3 regions of the Bacillus sp. AFS017336 genome follow, and region 2 is predicted to be linked to each of the others. Evidence: riboswitches for the same ligand, from Rfam matches in the RefSeq annotation. Region 2 holds a riboswitch; each other region holds the start of a gene.
The links. A riboswitch is a leader RNA that binds a small molecule or an ion and turns the genes downstream of it on or off. The one in region 2 is predicted to bind cobalamin.
Positions count from the first base shown of each region.

Region 1: linked by a shared signal. The riboswitch ahead of metE (5-methyltetrahydropteroyltriglutamate--homocysteine S-methyltransferase) and the one ahead of CN601_RS15295 (Ig-like domain-containing protein) in region 2 are both predicted to bind cobalamin.
Region 3: linked by a shared signal. The riboswitch ahead of CN601_RS19480 (acyl-CoA thioesterase) and the one ahead of CN601_RS15295 (Ig-like domain-containing protein) in region 2 are both predicted to bind cobalamin.

Region 1 covers NZ_NUCO01000010.1:112,687-119,908, forward strand. Annotated here, with positions in the region: gene CN601_RS04835 (ABC transporter permease) at 1-47, opposite strand, end outside; gene CN601_RS04840 (ABC transporter ATP-binding protein) at 50-808, opposite strand; gene CN601_RS04845 (DUF1048 domain-containing protein) at 943-1,287, opposite strand; gene CN601_RS04850 (DUF1048 domain-containing protein) at 1,307-1,684, opposite strand; gene CN601_RS04855 (PadR family transcriptional regulator) at 1,686-2,009, opposite strand; SAM riboswitch class I at 2,598-2,709, shown strand; cobalamin riboswitch at 2,813-3,006, shown strand; gene metE (5-methyltetrahydropteroyltriglutamate--homocysteine S-methyltransferase) at 3,166-5,463, shown strand; gene CN601_RS04865 (Rossmann-fold NAD(P)-binding domain-containing protein) at 5,593-5,838, opposite strand; gene CN601_RS04870 (Fic family protein) at 5,816-6,559, opposite strand; gene CN601_RS04875 (TVP38/TMEM64 family protein) at 6,796-7,222, opposite strand, start outside.
Region 2 covers NZ_NUCO01000024.1:202,684-209,905, reverse strand. Annotated here, with positions in the region: gene CN601_RS15310 (DUF2584 family protein) at 1-19, opposite strand, end outside; gene CN601_RS15305 (hypothetical protein) at 517-711, shown strand; gene CN601_RS15300 (hypothetical protein) at 946-2,031, shown strand; cobalamin riboswitch at 2,247-2,440, shown strand; gene CN601_RS15295 (Ig-like domain-containing protein) at 2,848-6,138, shown strand; gene CN601_RS15290 (Ig-like domain-containing protein) at 6,288-7,222, shown strand, end outside.
Region 3 covers NZ_NUCO01000034.1:51,386-58,607, forward strand. Annotated here, with positions in the region: gene CN601_RS19465 (dynamin family protein) at 1-687, shown strand, start outside; gene CN601_RS19470 (hypothetical protein) at 756-1,010, opposite strand; gene CN601_RS19475 (DUF4349 domain-containing protein) at 1,163-2,089, opposite strand; cobalamin riboswitch at 2,496-2,641, shown strand; gene CN601_RS19480 (acyl-CoA thioesterase) at 2,987-3,481, shown strand; gene abc-f (ribosomal protection-like ABC-F family protein) at 3,858-5,693, shown strand; gene CN601_RS19490 (YitT family protein) at 5,763-6,581, opposite strand; gene exaC (acetaldehyde dehydrogenase ExaC) at 6,744-7,222, shown strand, end outside.

The sequences.
Region 1 (7,222 bases), on a different contig from region 2:
CGACTGCACATTGTAAACGTATCGCTGAAAAAATGATTTCCATTCATTGCTATTCCCCTCTCTTTCCAGTAACAACTAGGAAAATTTCCTCAAGTGTTGGCTGTTTTTCCACGTATTCTACTTTTTTAGGCGGAAGAATTGCTTTTAATTCATCCAGCGTACCTTCTACAAGAATTTTGCCCTCATGTAAAATGGCAATTCGGTCAGCTAGTTGTTCGGCTTCTTCTAAATATTGTGTAGTAAGAAATACAGTAATACCCGCTTTTGCCATATCACGAATCACTTCCCACAAAGCTAATCGTGCTTCCGGGTCAAGTCCAACTGAAGGCTCATCAAGAAAAACAAGTTCCGGTGACCCAAGTACTGTCATTGCTAAATCCAATCGTCTTTTCATACCGCCAGAATAAGTAGCAAGAGCTCGATCACCAGCTTCAATTAAATCAAAACGGCGTAGACTTTCCTCCACAGCTTTTTTTCGATCAGGCAAGTGGCGGAGTTTTGCTACTAGGTCGAGATTTTCACGCCCTGTCAAAATATCATCTACTGCAACGTTTTGTCCGGTTAGACTAATTTTCTCACGTACTTGCCCTGGATTTGTTTGAATATTCGAACTACAAACTTCAATTTCCCCCATATCCGCTTGTATTAATGTGCTCAAGATTTTAATAATAGTCGTTTTCCCAGCACCATTGGAGCCCAGTAAAGCGAAAACACTGCCTCTTTTCACCTCAAAATCTACGCCTTTTAGCACCTCTATATTTTTATAGGATTTTTTTAATCCCTTCACTGAGATTGCAGTATTACTCATAATCATTTCCCTCCCATATATAAAGCTGAAGGCGCGCGCTCTAAGCGTAAGTTGCGCCTGCAGCTGGATTTATCTAAACAGACATACAAATATGACTTATGCTGTACTTATTTGTTAAATATTAACTGATGATTTTATTTTTTCTTACCCAATCGATCTAGAATGCTTTTGTTCAAATTATTACGTAATTTATCATCCCATCTTTTCGCTTGATCGGTAAGTTCATTAGCAAATGCTGTAACGTCTTCACCTGTTACTTCTAATACGTCCTTACCATCTGATGCACCTGCTTCAAATAAATCAATGAGATCATACTGGATTCTCAACATATCCATCCCGCTTCCAGAAGCAAAACTCCACATATAGTTGCAGATTTTTTTATAGGCTTCTTGGTAATCGGCTGGCAATGCATCTACTCGTGCCATCATTTCTTTGTATTCTTTTTTATCATCGAGTATCTTTTTGAAGAAATTCACCATGGTTTTTAGCCCCCTACTTTTATTTTTTATTCGTCCATATCTTTACTTGCTGTTCGACTCTACTCTCAATATCTTTTTCCAACTCTACTTTACCTCCGAAAAAACCTGCCGATTCTCCACCTAGTTTAGAGAGAGCCATCAATTCGTCGGCAAATGCCGCTACGTCTTCACCAGTTACATCCAACACATGCTTTCCTTCTGCTGAACTAGCCTCAAATAGTTCATATAGATTGATGATTTCTTCACCAAAACCATAACCGAAATTCCACATGTACTTTTGAATCTTTTTGAACACAAATGCGTAATCTTTTGGTAGAGAATTTACCTTTTTCATAAATGCTTTATATTCTTTTTTGCTTTCTATATCGCCAATGATTAACTCAATAAATTTTTTCATACTATCGCTCCCCCTTTAGGATATTGATTTTTGATGAAACAAAATTCCATCTTTTCCAAAATTGTTGTAATTCCTCACGCCCTGCTTCGTTTAATGAATAAAACTTACGAGGCGGTCCCATTTCAGATCGTTTTTTCTCGATATTTACCAGCTCTTTCTTTTCCAGTCGGATTAAAATGGTGTAGACTGTACCTTCGACAACTTCAGTGAATCCTAAGTCATTAAGAAGACGAGTAATTTCGTAGCCGTAAGTATCACCGCGACTGATGATTTCAAGTACACAACCTTCCAATGAACCTTTGAGCATTTCTGTTAAATTTTCCATAGCGTACACCTCCTTTTTACTTTCGTTAAATAAGTTTTAGGTCTATTAATTTAAACGGCAATTAACTGCGGAGAAAACCACCTTTTTACTAATTAGTGATACAAATATTCAGTAATACTTAGTACCGGACAATAGAAAAACTAAATAGCCTATAGATCATTGATTTCACTGTTCATTTTATTTGAACTCTTTTTCAGCTATCTGGTGCGACTGATACTCCGTATTACTTAGTAATAGTATATAGTATTACTAAGTAGAAGAAATGTGAACCCTTTTTTAAAAAAAATTTAACTATTTAGTATTACTGGTATTCAGTATTGCTAAGTACAGGTACATTGTATCACCGAGTAGTCGGATTGTAAAGTTGATCAAAAAAATTTTTAGTTAAGAACTAGATCAAAATAAAATTACTTAGACCACTGAATCTAACCGTGTTCTGGATTGCTTCTAATGTATTATCTATCTATACAAAATATACATTCCCTCTTTTTTAAACCTTTCTGTAGCGAACATTTTTTATTTTATTTTGACAGACTTTGTTTATCATGCTATCATGACAATTAATTCAAAACATTATAAATTATTAAACTCTTATTGAGAGTGGCGGAGGGACTGGCCCGATGATGCCCGGCAACCATTCAACGTTTTTTGTTGAAAAGGTGCTAATTCCTGCAAAGCAAATTGCTTTGGAAAATAAGAGAGGATTCCATAAATTTTGTAGCCCTCTCTCTTTTAAAAGCAGAGAGGGCTTTTGTCGTTTTGAAGGATTGTTAGATTTCATCTTTAATATTTCTTAATAAAAATTTCATAAAAATGCATAAGGTGCTGTTAAGAATTATTTCCACAGCTTAAAAGGGAAGTCGGTTAGAATCCGACACGGTCCCGCCACTGTATTGGGGAGCGACTTATCAATCTACCACTGTTTCATACTGAAATGGGAAGGGATAAGAAGCGTTTGATCCTAAGTCAGGAGACCTGCCTATTGTATGCGCTTGTACCTACGGATGTATAGGGGGGAGTGAGGAATACGTGATTTGGGATCAGCAATGTCTCAACTCTAGTTAGTTATGCGTATGAGTCTCTCTTTTCTATTTGAAAAGGGAGACTTTTTTGTTGGGAAAAAATACAAAAGCAATCATATAAGGAGTGTATTAGAATGGGAAACAGTGTAAAAAGTTCAAATTTAGGTTATCCAAGAATTGGTGAAAAGCGTGAATGGAAAAAAGCACTTGAACAATTTTGGGCAGGTAAACTAGAAAAAGAAGATTTTTTAAAGCAAATTGAAGCGATTCGTTTGCAGCATCTTCAAAAGCAAAAAAATCAAGGTATTGACTTAATTCCAGTAGGTGATTTTAGCTTGTATGACCATGTTCTCGACACAGCTGTTATGTTCGGTCTCGTACCTAAGCGCTTTGAATATGCTGGAGGAAAAGTATCACTTGAAACTTATTTTGAAATAGCACGCGGTTCAAAAAATGCTGTTGCATCTGAAATGACAAAATGGTTTAACACAAACTATCACTATATTGTTCCAGAATTGGGAGAAGTAACACCTACTCTTGTCGATAACCGTCCACTACAATTTTATAAAGAGGCTAAACAAAAGCTTGGTATTGAAGGGAAACCAGTTATCTTGGGGCCAGTAACATTTGTAAAACTGTCTAAAGGATATAAAGAAACTGAGTTTAAAACGATTGTAAATCAATTTGTACCACTTTATGTCGATCTATTACGAGAATTACAAACAGAAGGTGTGGAGTGGGTTCAAATAGATGAACCAATCTTATCTACATCTATTTCAAAAGAAGAAGTGGCATTATTTAACGATATATATGAAGCATTGCATAAAGCAGCACCTAATGTGAATGTGATACTTCAAACTTATTTTGAGAGCGTTGATTTCTATGAAGAAGTAGTTTCACTCCCTGTTCAAGGAATTGGTCTTGATTTTATTTATGATAATGGGCGAAACCTTGCTGCAATTAAAAAATATGGTTTCCCAAAAGATAAAGTACTTGCTGCTGGAGTGATTGACGGACGTAACATATGGCGTGCAAATCTTGATCATAAATATGCCCTTCTTGAAGAAATTACTGAGTTTGTTTCAAAAGACCAGCTTATTGTACAACCTTCATCAAGCTTATTACATTCTCCTGTAACAGCGAAAAATGAAAGTACAATTGATGATGTGCTAAAGGATGCGCTATCTTTTGCTGATGAAAAATTAAATGAAATTTTTGTATTAGCAAAAGGTTTACAAGATGGTAAAGCGTCGATTCAAGCAAAAATTGAAGCAAGCATAAATGCAATTCAAGCATTAAATGAATCATCCGTTCGAAACAATAAACAAGTTCAGAAGGCCATTCAAAACTTGCATACGTATAGTGTGGATCGTGAAGAATCCTATAAAGTTCGTCAAGCCATTCAAGAAAAGTCTTTCCAATTACCGCTTCTACCAACTACAACAATTGGTAGCTTCCCTCAAACACAAGAAGTAAGAGGTCAGCGTTCAAAATGGCGTAAAGGTGAATTAACGAATGCACAATATGAAGAGTATATTAATGCTGAAATCAAAAGATGGATTGCGATTCAAGAAGAACTTGGCTTAGATGTGTTTGTACATGGTGAATTTGAACGAACTGATATGGTTGAATATTTTGGTGAAAAATTAGCTGGATTCCAATTCACAAAATTTGGTTGGGTTCAATCATATGGCTCTCGTTGCGTAAAACCGCCACTTATTTATGGGGATGTGTCTTATTTAGATCCAATGACCGTTAAAGAATCCGTGTATGCCCAATCATTAACAACCAAGCCTGTTAAAGGCATGTTAACAGGTCCAATAACAATTTTAAACTGGTCATTTGTACGAGATGATATTTCACGTTACGATGTTGCAAATCAAATTGCACTTGCACTTAGAACAGAAGTTGAAACGCTCGAGAAAAACGGAATTCGTATGATTCAAGTCGATGAACCAGCAATTCGTGAAGGGCTACCATTAAAACGCGAAAACTGGGAAAGCTATCTGAACGTTGCTGTTTATGCATTTAAAATCGCAACAGCTTCTGTACAAAACGATACACAAATTCATACTCATATGTGCTACTCAAACTTCGAAGATATAATCGATGCAATTAATGCACTTGATGCTGACGTTATTTCGATTGAAACCTCTAGAAGCCACGGCGAGTTAATTTTTGCTTTTGAAGAAAATACATACGATAAAGGTATTGGCCTTGGTGTATATGATATTCATAGTCCGCGTGTCCCAAAGGTTGAAGAGCTCACAAGAAATATTGATCGTGCCCTTCAAGTAATCAATCCGAAGCTGTTCTGGATTAATCCTGATTGCGGTTTGAAAACGCGAGGTATTGATGAAACGGTTTCAGCATTAAAGGTGATGGTTGAAGCAGCTGAGCAAGCGAGAGAAAAGTTGTTTGTGAAAGAGTAATTAGTAGCTGGTTCAATAATGTCTATCAGAAAATTTAGAAATAAGAAAACCACTGACTTGTTTTCAGTGGTTTTCTACTATTGTAAGTGTTTGTAAATATTCATAGGAATGCTGTCAGGGTAAAAATCTTTATTCAAAATCTGCCGATAAAGTTGTTTCTTTCGCTTCTTCAAAGTTTTGAAGTAGATTTTGATATTTATGATTAGCCACTTGATAAGCCATTATTTCTAACAAAAGTCTAAGTAGTGGCGTTTTCGATTCAACAATATTAATAATCGCTTCAGCTGCTTTTTCAGGATTACCAGAAAAATTGGCATAAAAAGAATAAAGAGCACCTAAGTATTCAGGTGCTCTAAAACATACGTAAATATTCATTTAAATTATCTTCTACACATTCCATAACAAGTCTCACAAATTTATTAGTTTCACCTTTCATACTAGCCAATTCTAAAGCTTCGTAGTATTGAATTCGTTTAACTGGATCAGCTTTTATAATTGCTGGCGGGTAACCGTGTTGCATTAAAATAAAATTCATTAATAATCTGGCTGTTCTTCCATTTCCATCAGAAAACGGATGAATATAAACGAATTTGAAATGAAATAATGCTGCTAACTCAACAGGATGTAGTACATCTTTGTTCTTATTATACCAATTTAATAGATTATCCATTTCTTCTTGAACAAATGGATGCTCCAATGGTTGATGCTTACTACCAGAGATTCGTACATTTATCTCTCTATACTTACCAGCGTTGTCACCGTCTATATTTTTCAAGACAAGACTATGTATATTTTTAATCGTGTTATGATATAACTCTTCTTTACTTTCTACAATTTGCTCGACATATTTAATTGCTTCAACATGGTTAATTGCTTCGAAGTGTTCTTTTAATCGTTTTCCACCGATTGTTAATCCCTCTTCAATTACGATCTTCGTTTCTAATAATGTTAGTGTATTTCCTTCAATAGCATTCGAATTGAATGTCCATTCAATTAAATACACATCTCTCATGTTTTTTAGTACAGCTGCTGGGATTGGTCTCTTACTATCTAACTGATGCTTTAACTCATCTATTAATTGAAAGTCACTCACCATACATTCACCTACTCCCATGAAAATTCTAATATGTTCATTTTAGCATAAAAGTTCGAAACTACACCCATTCTTTTTATCATAATTACCTTAATTAATAAAACAGGTCAACCAAAAGTTTCCCTTGAATTGTGTATGTGTGCACAATTGATTCCTTAACTACAGGTGTAGTTTCGCTAAATACTCGACATCACCGTGAAAACTTCCTTTATATTTTCTACAACTAGCCTAATTAAAACTTATTTCACCTTCATTGCTCGCTGCATCGTAAATTTCTTTTCAACCTTTTTACCAACAAACCATAATAAAAATATAGCTACCAAAACTAGAATTGACTCAAGAGGTTCTTTGAAGAAATCATCTAAATCTTGACCAACAAAACTAATGAGCAACAATGCAACAAGTTTCCCCATTGCAAATCCAAATATATAGATACGAGGTCTGATTTTAGACATGGATGCAAAAATATTCGTTATGAAAGATGGACAAAACGGGATGCAAAACCAGAGAAACACTGGACCAAATCCGCTGTTATTTAACCAACTCATACCAGAGTTCCCTTTCTTTTTCTTTTGAATAAAACGCTCTAGCCATCTTGCGCCAGTCATTTTTAATAAGAAGTACATTCCAGTAGTGCCTAAAACACTACCAACATAGGTTGCTAAA
Region 2 (7,222 bases):
ATTCAAATGGCATACTCATATTTTGGAAACTCCTTAAATTGAAGATTTTTACTATTTAATATAGAAGAGATTAAAGACTTAAAAATATCTTAATATATTTTTGTTGTGAATACAAAAAAGAGATAGGTAGGAAGATGAAATTTCATAATTTAGAAACACTTATTTAATGTAAGGGAGACAGTGCGAGGTTTTATGAGTTACAAATTATGATGAATTAGCTAATTTAGTAACTCATGAACCGCTTATGAGTTAAAAATAATCAACAAATCGCTACTTTTCTAACTCATGAGCCTCTTATGAGTTAAAAATAATCAACAAGTCGCTACTTTTCTAACTCATGAGCCTCCTTATGAGTTAAAAATAATCAACAAGTCGCTACTTTTTTAACTCAAGACCCCCAATGAGTCAATAACTTTTACACATACAAATAAACGATTGGTCATTGATTCACTATGTCGACTATATAATAAAATAAACAGTATTTTTGGAGTTGTTCTTTGGAAGGGGCTGATGTTTATGCGAAGAAATAAAAATATGGCTCTCATTGCAATATTGTGGATATGCATGGTGATTTTTATTATTGTGAACGCGGTTCGTCATATTCGAATATATATGGTTTATAATTCAGGCTTAATGCCATTTATTGTTTGTGGAATGTTTCTTTTTGCCATTATTATTCTTTATGTGAGTGGATCGAAACAGCGGAGATAGAAGAGTAAATGAACCCATAATATTTAGGGTTCTTTTTTATTGTTAGCTCAGTTAAGCAGTTTGTAGATTTTCTTATGCAACTAAATTGAAGATTAGTTGAATAAGATAAGAAGTTTCAAAATATAACGAAATAAATTCCAAAATATGGTAATATCAATTAGTCAGTAATGAATTTTTAAGAGTTTTCTAATTGAAAAATATGGATTTTGGTGTCTAGAAAGCAGGTAATTTTCTTTGAATATAAAAGCTATCAAACTATCAATTTGTACAATGCTAATTTTCGTTTCGATGTTCTTATTGACTGCATGTGTTGGGGCAGGAACGATCGATGTAAAAGCACAAAAATATATTAAAGACAAATACGGTTTCGAAGTAGATGTTTTGGAAAAACCAAACATAAACGAAGGGAACATGGGAGATACCTATTTTAAAGTTAGAAAGAGAACGGGAAATAAGCTCACTTTTAACATCTACATAAAGGGGATGTTATTTACAAAAATTATTGGAGATGACTATGACATCCAATCTAAAACATTTGAAATGAAAAAGGCTTTTGAAAAATCGAATTCAGAAATTCTTAGTCGAGCCAAAGTAAAGTCAATCGAATTTAAAAGTGAAAATGATATGGAATCGTTTGATTACGCTGATACTGGAAATGTTATACAACATTTAAAAGTAAATGTTGTGAGTGCAAATGTTAAAAATTTATTTGATACTGAAAAAATGAATTCAATTTATGAAGTGCTTAAAAAATTTCAAGAGTTTAGCGATGTTTACAAGCCATTAGATGTGAAAGAAATTAGTATGAGCTATACAAATGATATAAATAAAAGAATAACTTTTGATATAGACAATGTACATTCGATTTATTCGATGTCTGATTTTGAACGTGAAAGCTCCACACCTTATGAACCGCCGAATATAACAAATTTTGCACAATACTCTTACTATATTGAAGAATCGGCACTTTTCAAGGATTTTGAAGGTGGGTTAAGGAGTCTTGGTTATGACTATTTGAATACAAATCAAATGCCAGTTTTCAATCAGGATCTTGATTTAGCTTTCGAGTCTGATGAATATAGTATTTTTGACATTCAACTAAAAGGTAATATAGACGATGTAGATCAGGTCTATCAGTTACTCCAATTTTTAACGAGTGCCAAACTTGAAGTTTATAATGTTAGAATTTTTTCTTTAGATAATAAATATCCGGAGGACTATATGAATTTAATTTCCTTTCATATTCCAGATGGGGTATCGAAAGAAATCGTAAAACAAGCTTTTAAAGAAAGAGAAGAATATATCAAGGAATTAGATTGAAATTTAATCTTATGAGTAATTTAGTGAAGCCTCTAATAATCATTAGAATAAAACGTTGCACAAAGTTATCGGTATTAATAAAAGAGTTCCTAAGGTTGTCTAATTGGACAACCTCTTTTTTTAATTCAAAAATCAACATTTTAATTTAACAGAAAAAAATAGGGAACAATTTAGAAAAATTAAAAATTAATTTGTACAGTATTAAACCATTTGTTAAAATGAAGACAGTATATGGTTGCAGTTTGCATTAATAGGGAATTTGGTGAAAAACCAAAACAGCTCACATCTACTGTAAGAAGCTACGAAACATTCGAGTGCGATTGCACGTTAATCACTGGGAAACTGGGAAGATGAATGGAGTAGGCTAGAAGCTTTAAGTCAGGAGACCTGCCATTTGCATTTTACAAGTCTTTCGGTGAGGGAAGTTTTGTTATCAGAAAAATTCTGTTCTTATGCGAAAGCCGTATAAGAGCGCTGTGACGCGCATTTTTTAGTATGCTGTTGGAGCAGTTTAATTTTTGGATAACTATGAGTCCTGCCAAATAAGGCAGGGCTCTTTTTTTGCACATGAAGAATGTATAAATTGGCAGCGGAGAGGAAAAGTCGACGTGGTTGCCAATTTTAATTTCTATGTATAAGTGCAACTTAAGCCTCTATCTTCGCCTAAAGACTCGCCATAATTGGCGGGTTTTCTTTATTGGCAATGAAGAATTTTTGTCACTAAAAGACACCGGAAAATCAAGCAAAATAAGGGAGGAAGAATTTGAGTTTATTAGAAAGATAGGTTTTTAGAAATGAAAGAAAGGACGCGTTTAAATGAAAAGAATATTAGGATTATTATTAGCAGTTTTATTAGTTTTTTCAATTACAATTCCAACGAAATCTGTACCGGTTCACGCAGATAGTCCAATTGGCTATGTGACGATGTCAGTTGAGGCAAATACTTTAGGTGCGGGGTTAATTCGTCAACCAGTTAAAGTTCCTTTTTATGAAGGGGAAAGTTATGCAAAAGTTCTTGACCGATTTTTAAGCGGGACAAGTAATTATGATAGTTACGGATCGGTTAATTCAGGATTCTATTTGTCAAAAGTTAAACTTGAAAATGGAAATATTTCTGTAAATGTTCCGACAGTCATAAAAGATGCAATGAATTTAAGTAATGAAGAAATTATTGCTAACGGCGCTCAAAAAACGGGCTATTTAGGGGAATTTGACTACTATAATATGTCCGGTTGGATGTATGCAGTTAATAATGAGTTTCCAAATGTTGGGGCATCTGATAAATTCCCGAAAGATGGGGATGTTTGTAGATGGCAATTTACACTTTATGGATACGGCTCAGATTTAGGACAAGATAATTCAAGTTTTGGTGGGGATAAAGCACTTTATACACCAGCAAATAAAGATTCTTTATTAAAAAAAGTAGCTGAAGTAAATTCAGCACCTAACAAAGATGCGTTATTAGCGAAGGAATCTATTCGAACTGCATATGATCAAGCAAATACAGCACTTATTAATTTAACAGTTGATCAATCTACTGTTAATACTGCACTGACTACTTTAAATGATGCTTTAAATAATGTTGATATAAGCACGCAATTAAATGATTCACTAGGCTATATATTGACTAAAGTTCCTAATCCAAGTTTTGGTACGGGTTCAGGTGAATGGTCAGTATTGTCATTAGCAAGAGGTAACTATAATGTACCTGATCAATATTTTGTTAATTACTACAATCGTATTGTCGATACAGTGAAGTCAGCAAACGGCGTTTTATCTACATCAAAGAATACGGAATATGCGAGATTAATATTAGCTCTTAGTGCATTAGGAAAAGATTCTACTGATGTAGGTGGTTATAACTTACTAACTCCACTTGCTGATTATGATAAAACAGTTAGTCAAGGGATTAACGGAGGGATATTCGCCTTAATAGCATTCGATTCAAATAATTATCAAATACCAACAATTGCAGATTCTACTAAACAAGCAACAAGGGAAAAATACGTTAATTATATATTAAGTAAAGAAGTAAAGAAGGGTACTGATCAAGCAGGAGGGTTTGCTTTATTTGGCACAACGCCAGATCCTGACATTACATCAATGGCATTACAGGCATTAGCTCCATATCAATCTATGCCAGAGGTAAATGCAGCAATTAATCGAGCATTAAAAGCGATCTCTACTATTCAAAAAGCGGATGGTGGATTTACTGCATTTGGTTCAACTTCTAGCGAAAGTATTTCACAAGTTATCGTAGCTTTAACAGCAGTAGGTGTAAATCCAGCAACAGACAGTCGATTTGTAAAAGAAAATGGAAATTTAGTGACCGCATTACTAAGATTTTATGTTAATGGCGGAGGATTCAAGCATGTTTTAACGGGGAATGTGGATGGAATGGCTACAGATCAAGCGACATATGCCCTTGTATCTTATGACAGATTTCTTAAAGGAAAAAATAGTCTTTATAACATGACAGATGCTTCGGTAACCATAGTTACAAATCAAATAAATGCATTACCTACAACAATTACAATTTCAAATGAATCAGAGATTGCTAAAGCAAGAACGGCTTATGAAGGTTTAACTGCAGCGCAACAGGGATTACTATCATCAGCGGTATTAGATAAATTAGTTGCAGCAGAATCAGAAATTACTAGATTAAAAGAAGAAGCAGTACTAGTTGTTTCAGTAATTAATAAAATTAATGAATTACCAGCATCAATTACTTTATCAGATGAAACAGCAGTAGTGTCAGCTCGTGAAGCATACGATGGTTTAACACAAGCTCAAAAAGAAAAAGTATCAGAAACTGTATTAAATAAATTAGTTTCGGCGGAAGCAGAAATTAGTAGTTTAAAAGACGAGGCTTCATTAATAGACTCGGTTATAGTCAAAATAAACGCCCTACCGACAACTATTTCTTTAGCAGATGAAGCAACGGTAGTTTCAGCTCGTGAGGCATATGATGGGTTGACGCAAGCTCAAAAAGAAAAAGTAACGGAAACTGTATTAGAAAAATTAGTTGCAGCAGAATCAGAAATTAAAAGTTTAAAAGACGAAGCTTCATTAATAGACTCAGTTGTTAACAAAATAAATGCTTTACCGACATCTATTACGCTATCAGATGAAACTGCAGTAGTATCAGCTCGTGAGGCATACAATGGGCTTACTCTTGTTCAAAAAGGGAAAGTATCAACAACTGTATTAAATAAATTAGTAGCAGCAGAAAATAAAATAATTGTCTTAAAAGATCAAGTAAAAGCAGATGCGGTTCAAAATAAAATCAATGGATTACCTTCACAAATCAAGTTAGCTAATGAATCTGCAGTAATTGCAGCTAGAAAAGACTATAACGCTTTAACAACTGCTCAAAAGAACTTAGTTACGTCTACTGTACTAAATAAGCTTGTATTAGCTGAAAAAACAATTGTGAATATAAAAAATGCCGCAAAAGTTGCGAAAGATAAAATTGCTGCATTACCAACTACATCACAAGTTAGATTAACTAGTGAATCGGCAATTAAGTCAGCACGAGCAGCTTATAATTCTTTAGATTCAAGTCAAAAATCGCTAGTAGGCAGTATTACTAGACTTACTTCAGCTGAGTCTAGGCTAGCAGTAATAAAAGCAGATAAAACATTACCAACTATAAAAGGAATTTCGAATAATGCCTATTATAGAACGAAAAAAACAATTCAAATCAGTGATAATGTTGGGCTGTTAAATGTAAAACTTACATTCAATGGTAAGTCATACACTTATTATTCAGGAAAAGTTTTTGCAGCATCTGGTAAGTACAATATTATTGCAACTGATTTAAAAGGGAACAAACGAAGCATCGTCTTCTATATTGATAACAAAGCACCTCTTAAACCAGCAGTAAAAAGTATAAAGAGCTCTTCAACAAAAGTTACTGGTAAAGCAGAGTCAAATAGTACGGTTTATATTTATCGTGGCTCACAAAGAATTGGTTCCGCAAAAGTATCATCGAGTGGAACTTACTCTGTTAAAATATCAAAACAGAAAAAGAGAACGAAACTAACTATCTATGTAGTAGATCGAGCAGGGAATAAGGGTGCTAAAACTTCAGTAACTGTTAAATAATACTGATAATACTCTAGCTGTATGTAATATTGAAACGATCACTAGTTTAATAGAGGTCGTTTCAGTTTTTTTAAAGTCGAAGGATATGATAAACCCAATTATTTTTACGGTCTTGGTTTTCAGAAAAGAAGAGAGGATATGGTATAAAAATGAGAAAAATATCAGGGATGTTATTATCAGGATTTTTTATTTTTTCAGTTATTGTTCCGGCTAATTCCGTTCATGCAGATAGCCGTGCTACGATTTTAGGACAATCAACTACTCACACTACATATGAGAATGCCGGCGCAGGGCTAAACTCAATATTGAAACTAAGTGAATCGAATAGCAACGCGACGATAAGTACCCAACTAAATAATTCTTTAGGATTTTTATTATCTAAAGTTCCTAATCCAAGTTTTGGAACAATTTCAGGTGAATGGTCAGTACTGTCTTTAGCAAGGGGGAACTATAATGTACCCGCACAATATTTTGTTAACTACTATAATCGTATCGTCGATCAAGTGAAATCAGATAAAGGTGTGTTGTCCACATCAAAAAATACTGAATACTCAAGGTTAATACTGGCACTTAGTGCATTAGGAAAAGATCCTACGAATGTAGGTGGTTACAATTTATTAACACCACTTGCCGATTACTCTAAAACAATTTATCAAGGTATTAATGGTGGTATTTTTGCCTTAATCGCATTTGATTCAAATCATTATGAGATTCCTACTATTGCAGATTCTACCAAGCAAGCAACGAGAGAAAAATACATTGATTTTATTTTAAGTAAGGAAATAAAAAAGGGTACTGATCAAGCAGGAGGTTTTGCTTTATCTGGCTCAGCGCCAGATCCTGATATTACTGCAATGGCACTACAAGCGTTAGCTCCATACGAATCAATGCCTGAGGTGAGTAGCGCAATTGATCGAGCAGTGACAGCACTATCAAACCTACAAAACACAGATGGAGGATTTACTGCCTGGGGCTCAACATCTAGCGAAAGTATTGCACAAGCAATCGTAGCTTTAACAGCATTAGGTGTAAATCCAGCAACCGATAGTCGATTTGTAAAGCCAAATGGAAACTTAGTGACTGC
Region 3 (7,222 bases), on a different contig from region 2:
AAAGAAGATAGTGATTTCAGTACTATTCTTGAAACTGTAAATGAAGAGATGAATCAACGAATTGGTGAGTATGTCAGAGCGACTACTTTACCAAAATTAAATGAAGCACTTCAAAATTGGATTAAAGAATCTGGTGTATTACTAGAAGGTACTCAAAGCTATTTAGCAGAAATGAGTAATTCTTTAAATGAGTATATTGGAAATGAATATTTAAGCCTTGAGTGTGACTTTAAAGTATTAGATGACTGGCGCCGTGATGCAGATCGAATGACTAGTATGACTCAATTAGATGAGATGAATATATTATTAAACTCATCACCATCTCAATTTATTTTAAAGAGCTCAGGAATCTTATTAGGTTTATTACCTCAAAATAAATCGAAGCTTGTTGCTCAATACCAAAAATATGTTGATAATGTAAACTACGATGATGTTACATCTGACCTATCAACTAAGTTTTTCCTACAATTTGAAATGTTTGAAAAGACTTTACCAAGAGATTTAGCTATGTTCTTAAATGCTCCATTTGAGCAAATTCATGAGCTAGTTGATGAAATAAGATTAGCAATTTCTAACTATAACCGTACTTTAGATGACATGAAATCAAATCCAAGTATTTACTTTGATCCGATTACATTCTTCACAGTGCGTTTAAGACAATTAGAGTTTTTAACATTACGTAAATAATAAAAGAGTGTGCCAATATCAAAATGGCACACTCTTTTTTCAAGTTATTAAATCAATAATAAAGACAATTATTCTTCCGCAACTTCTTCATAAGGAATATGTACAACAATTGTTTGATAGCCCTCTTTAATTTTCACATAGCCACCCCAAGGGATTTGAAGGATTAAAAAGGCTCCTTTTGAATCAATTGAAAAGTGTGCAATTTTTTCATGTTCTTCATCAAGTAAAAGAACTTCTCTCTCATTTCCTACAGTTCGAATACCAGCGTGGCAATGAATTTGTATTTTCCAATTACCTAGTCTACTTAATAAGAGATGACTCATATAATAGTTCTCCTTCTATAAGTTGTTTTTTAAACTAACTTATTAAACTGATTAGTAAAATAGATACTTATATTGAGAAATGGTAAAAGGTTTATTCTATCTAACTAAATTCTATTCTTAAGAATGCTATCTTAAAACTATTTAGGTATGTTTTATAATTGATATTTTTTTATGGCTTTCCGCGTTATAAAATAACCAACTGCAATGATCGCAAACCAAATAATAATCATAAGAGAATTACCAATCAAGAAAACTGTCGTATTTTTAAATCCACTTACGATTGCATCAACATTTTGTTTAAATGTTACACCAATCCGGTCTCCAATCGTTTTTGGAGGAGTTGTATCAGTAATCGATGAAACTTCATTAATAAAAAGATTGATTGTACTGTAGTTTACAGCTGAATCATAACTTTTTAAAGTTGTTGTTAAACTTTCAATTTCGTATCTAACATCAGTTAATTGCTTTTCAATTTCTAAAATGTCTTTTAAAGAGCCAGCTTTTTTTAATAAATTCAATAAACGGTCTTCTTGAATTTTTAATGATTTCATACGCGTTTCTGTGTCAAAGTATTGATTGGATATATCATCAGTTGAAACAGTTTTTGAAATTACGTTTCCAATCTTATTTAAATTATTTAGAAATTCATTTAAATTTGTTGATGGAACCCTTACTGTATAATTTGCAGTTCTTGATGGTGATTGCTCAGAGTTGTTACTAGAGTACTTTTCCAATATGGATGTTCCGCTAATATGATTCGATTCGATATAGCCGCTCGAACTACTAACTGATTTTTCAAGAGCTGAAATGGTTTTATCAAATTTCTTTGTTTCGAGCTGTAATTCAGCTGTTTTTACTAATTTGCGATTACTAGCTTCAAGTTGTTCGAAAGGTTGCTTTTTTTGATCTTTGACCGAAGCATCAGTGTTATTTACAAAGCCCCTCTGATCTTGTTTTAACGATTTTGATGACATACTACTTATTTCTTTTTTTGAGTCAGGATTTGAACATGCAGAAACGAATAAACATACAAGTAGTATTAAAAATAAGTTTTTAAAAAAACGACGATAAATTAACATGAATTTAATCACCTCATATGTAGGTCGAATTTAAGGGTTGGAAAGATCCGTAATTAGTTTGGTTAGTTGTTTAATTTTTGTTTGTATTCCTTCCCTTTATTTCCTAATCTTTCATCAAACATTCGATTGCGATAGTAATTATTTTTTAGTTGCAGATTTTATATTTGTTAAAAATTTCTAATTTAACCTACTATACCATAAATAGAAGTAAGGGAAAGTGTGGTATTTAAACCAATTTTTGAACATTTTAAGTATATTTTTTAGTATGAAAAACCACATGCAAATCTATGGTGAGTTACTTTTATTTAATAGAAAAGTTATTAAGATATAATGAATGAATATTATTATTTTTGGAAAAGAAATAAATATTTTGACTATTTTTGTATTTTATGACAAAATAATGAAAACTAAATAGTAGGGAATAGGTGTAAATGAAATTCTTATTAATTCATTTACTTAAAAGGGAAGATTGGTGAAATTCCAACGCGGTCCCGCCACTGTAATAGATGAAAATTCTAAAGTCAGGAGACCTGCCTATTCTAACGACGCTGTTTGACCTACGAGAGATAGGGAGGTGCCTTTTGAAAGAAAGCTTAATTTAAAGTATTGTCATTATTTTATGTTTTCCAACGATCTTAAGGCATTTTTATCTTTTTTGAGATGAAAATGCTTTTTATTTTTTTAGGGGAATTTATGAAACTTCCAATTTTACATGCAAAAAACGATGGAAATTAAACATGTAAGACAGCAAAGTTGAAAGAATTGATGAAATTGGGTAAAGCCTGAATTTGAAATAAAGACTCGCCATGAGACAAAAAAAGATGAATTTTAACTTTGGTAAAATCAAAAAAATTAGAGAAATACATAATTCAATTAATTAAAAGTAGGGAGAAACCGATGAACAGTAGATACGTTAAAGAATCCAGAGTATTTGATAGTAGTAGAATATTTCCAACTGATTTAAATAACCATGGTACATTATTCGGTGGAAAGATGCTTGCAGCAATGGACTTAATTGCTTCTATTTCAGCAACAAAGCATTCGAGAATGGAATGTGTAACCGCATCGATGGATTCAGTCGAGTTTCTATGTCCAGTTCGCGAAAGTGATTGCATTTATTATGAATCATTTGTCATCTTAACAGGCTCAAGCTCAATGGAAGTATTTGTACGAGCTACTGCAGAAGACCTTCTTTCAGGTGAAAAAAGAGTGGCGGCAACATGTTTTGTAACTTTTGTTGCACTAAAAGATGGAAAACCTCATAAAGTAGTAGAGGCAATACCAGAAACTGAAGAAGAAATTAAATTACAGCAATTAGCATTTAAGCGTTTAGAAAGTCGCCAATTAAGAAAAAAACTAAGTAAGGAATTGGCATTAATTTGGAAAGAATAAAAGTAATGATTGAAATCATACTAAAAGTAAGCTAATATTAAATTAATATTTTTAAGGAGGCATCAAATTTAGACACTATGTACAATATCCGATAACTTTTAAAGCTAAAGAATTAATAGCAAAAAAGTACTCTGCCTGATAACAGAGAAATTGGATAAGTATGTCTATTTTTTGAGCCCATAATGAATATTAAGTAAATCCATTCAATTAAAAAAATGGTTTATTTAATAATAACTAAACTTTGTATATACTTTTTCGTATGTACTAGGCTTATTAAATTACATCCAATTTACACACAGGCAGATACTGCTTGTGTGTTTTTATTTTCTCTGGGCTAAAACAGAGGGATATTTTTAAATCGGATGGAGTGAAATATATGTTTATTATAAAAGCATCGAACATTGAAATAGAGTTAAACGGAATGACAATTTTTAAAAATGGAAATCTAGAACTAAAAGAAGGCGAACGAGTTGCTTTAATTGGTGAAAATGGAGTTGGGAAATCAACATTTATAAATGCAATTTTAGGAAATATTCCGCTTAATAAAGGGTTTTTGCAAATTCAATATTCAAAAGATGATATAGGTTGGCTTCTAACAGATGAAGAAGACCAGGAATTACTTACAGCAAGGGAAGTAATCGAATCATTTGATCAAGAACGTTATTTAATAAAGAAGAATTTAGAAAAGTTATCGCTTGACCTATCTAATGAAAAAAACATTGATAAATATAATGAATATTTAAGTAAGTATTTAGAATTAGATGGATATGACTTTGAAAATAAAATAGATCAAGTATTAAAGAAATTTCAATTACCGAAAGAGTTATGGAATATCCCGTTCAGTCATTTAAGTGGTGGACAAAAAACAAAAGTTAAATTAGCGAAAGTGATGATGAAACAACCTAAGCTATTAATTTTAGATGAACCAACAAATCATTTAGATACGGAGTCGATTCAATGGTTAACTGAGTGGTTAAAAAACTTTAAAGGTAGTGTGCTTTTTATATCACATGAACGACAATTCATTGATGATGTTGCGCTCGTTACAGTTGAATTAACGCATGCTGGCACATTTAAGTATAATGGTGGCTATTCAGCGTATAAAATTCAAAAAGAACATGAGCGAAAAACCCAGCAAGCTCAATATGAAAAACAAGAAGCGGAAAAGAAAAAGTTAATCGAAACGATCAATCAATATAAACAATGGTTTACAAGCTCGCATAATGCAGCGAGTGAACGTGATCCTTTTGCCAAGAAACAAGCTGCAAAAAACGCATTAAGATTTAAATCTAAGGAAAAGGATTTAGAACGATTAGAGAAAAGAAAAGTAGAGAAACCGAAAGAAGTTAAGACAATTGCAGCTAGCTTTGAAAATGAAACGTTCACTGCAAAGCAAATGATTACCTTTGAAAAAGTAGATTTCTCATACGCTGAAAAATCATTATTTAGCCAAGTTGACTTTCTGTTAGGTCGAGAAGATCGATTAGCTGTAATAGGTAAAAATGGTTCTGGAAAATCTACATTTTTAAAATTATTAACGGGATTATTGATTCCAAGTAATGGGTCCGTACGACATAACCCACAATTAAAAATAGGTTATTTTATGCAAGAGCTTGAAGCGTTAAATGAAGATTCTACGATTTTAAATGAAATTTTATCTCTTCCAAATATGACTGAAACAGAGGCGAGGACAATACTGGGTTGCTTCCTTTTTAGAAGAGAGGATGTTTATAAAAATATTGCTCAATTAAGTATGGGGGAAAAGTGTAGAGTTGCTTTCGTAAAACTATATTTTTCAGACTCAAATCTACTTGTTCTTGACGAGCCAACAAACTATTTAGACATTCACACGAGAGAACGAATTGAAGAAGCATTAGCTGCGTATCCTGGAGCCGTTGTAGTTGTTTCTCATGATCCTTATTTACTAAAAAAAGTTTCAAATCGTGTAATTCATATCGAAAATGGTAATCTTTATGAATTCAAAGGTTCTTTTGCTGAATGGAACGGTAGACAAAGCATTACAAACGATCAACAATCTTTATTAAATGAACGAATTAGGTTACAACTAGAAATTGCTGCATTGAGTGCGGAAGAAATCGAAACCGATGAAGAAAAGAAAGCTCAAATTACAAAAATCGTAATGTTACAAAAAGAATTAGAAAACATAAATCAAATTTTAGAATCAGGAATAAATGGGAAACAAGAGGTGTAAGTAAAAAAAAACAAATCACTTTAGGTAAATGACTAAAGTGATTTGTTTTTTTTGTTTAACTAGCTCGTTTTAGCTTGCCTTTAACACATCATTTACATCATGAATAACGACAAAAGCTTTTGGGTCGATTGCGTGAATTATTTTTTTAAGTTCAAACAATTCCTTATTGCTCACAATTATGTATAATGACTCTTTTCTTAAACCTGAGAAATGTCCTTTTGCTGGATAGATTGTTACCCCACGATTCAATTCATTTGATACGATCTGTGCAATTTCATTTGCTTGGTCAGAAATAATCGTAATTGCTTTTTTTGGATTTATTCCTTCCATAACATAATCCATTACTTTAATTCCAATATAAATTGAAATGACGGTATACAGTGTTTTTTCAAAACCGATTACAAAATAGCCTCCTAAGACGACAACTAAATCAAAGGCAAGTAAAGATTTACTAATACTCCAGCCAAACGATTGATGGACCATTTGTGCAAGAACAGTGGAACCACCTGTTGTACCTCCTGCGCGGAAGACAATTCCTAACCCTAGCCCAATTAATACACCAGCAAAAATACTACCTAATAATGTCTCGCTTGTTGGTACACCGTAACCGTCAGTAATACGTAGGAAAAATGAAATAGCTACAATTGAAATAACTGTATATAAAACTAATTGCTTCTTCAAATACCTATATCCAACTATTAACAACGAAGCGTTTAAAACAAAATATACGACATCAGGTGACCAGTTAAAAAGATAATAAGTAATCATTGTAATGCCGGTAAAGCCACCTTCAGCTAATTTATTCGGTATTGCAAAGAAGTTAACACCGACTGCAAATATTGCTGATCCAACAAGGAGATATATAATATCTACGAAGTTTTTACGCACAGTTACCCCTCATTTTCTAACAGATTTTTAACACTTCTATCATTCTACCTAATTATTAGATTTGAATCAAAATATTTCTATTAAATAAAAGATAGATTATTAGTCATAGTTTTAGGTAGAATCTCATAGTTTATATAGACAAGCTATTAAGGGGGAATCATTATGGTATTTGCAACACCTGGAAAATCTGGTTCATTAATTACGTTTAAAAATCGTTATGATAATTTTATTGGTGGGGAATGGGTAAGACCGGTAAGAGAGCAGTACTTTGGAAATGTTTCGCCTGTAACTGGACAAGTCTTTTGTGAGGTAGCTAGATCGACTTCTGAGGATATTGATCTAGCTCTTGACGCTGCACATCGTGCAAAAGGAAAATGGGGTAGGATGTCAGTCACAGAGAGATCAAATATTTTACATAAGATAGCTGATCGTATGGAAGCGAATAAAGAATATCTTGCTGTTGCTGAAACTTGGGAAAACGGGAAACCTGTTCGTGAAACTTTAGCAGCCGATATTCCATTAGCAATCGACCATTTCCGTTATTTTGCAGGCTGTATCAGATCCCAGGAAGGATCACTCGGTGAACTTGATGGTGATACAGTTGCTTATCATTATAAGGAGCCACTAGGAGTTGTAGGTCA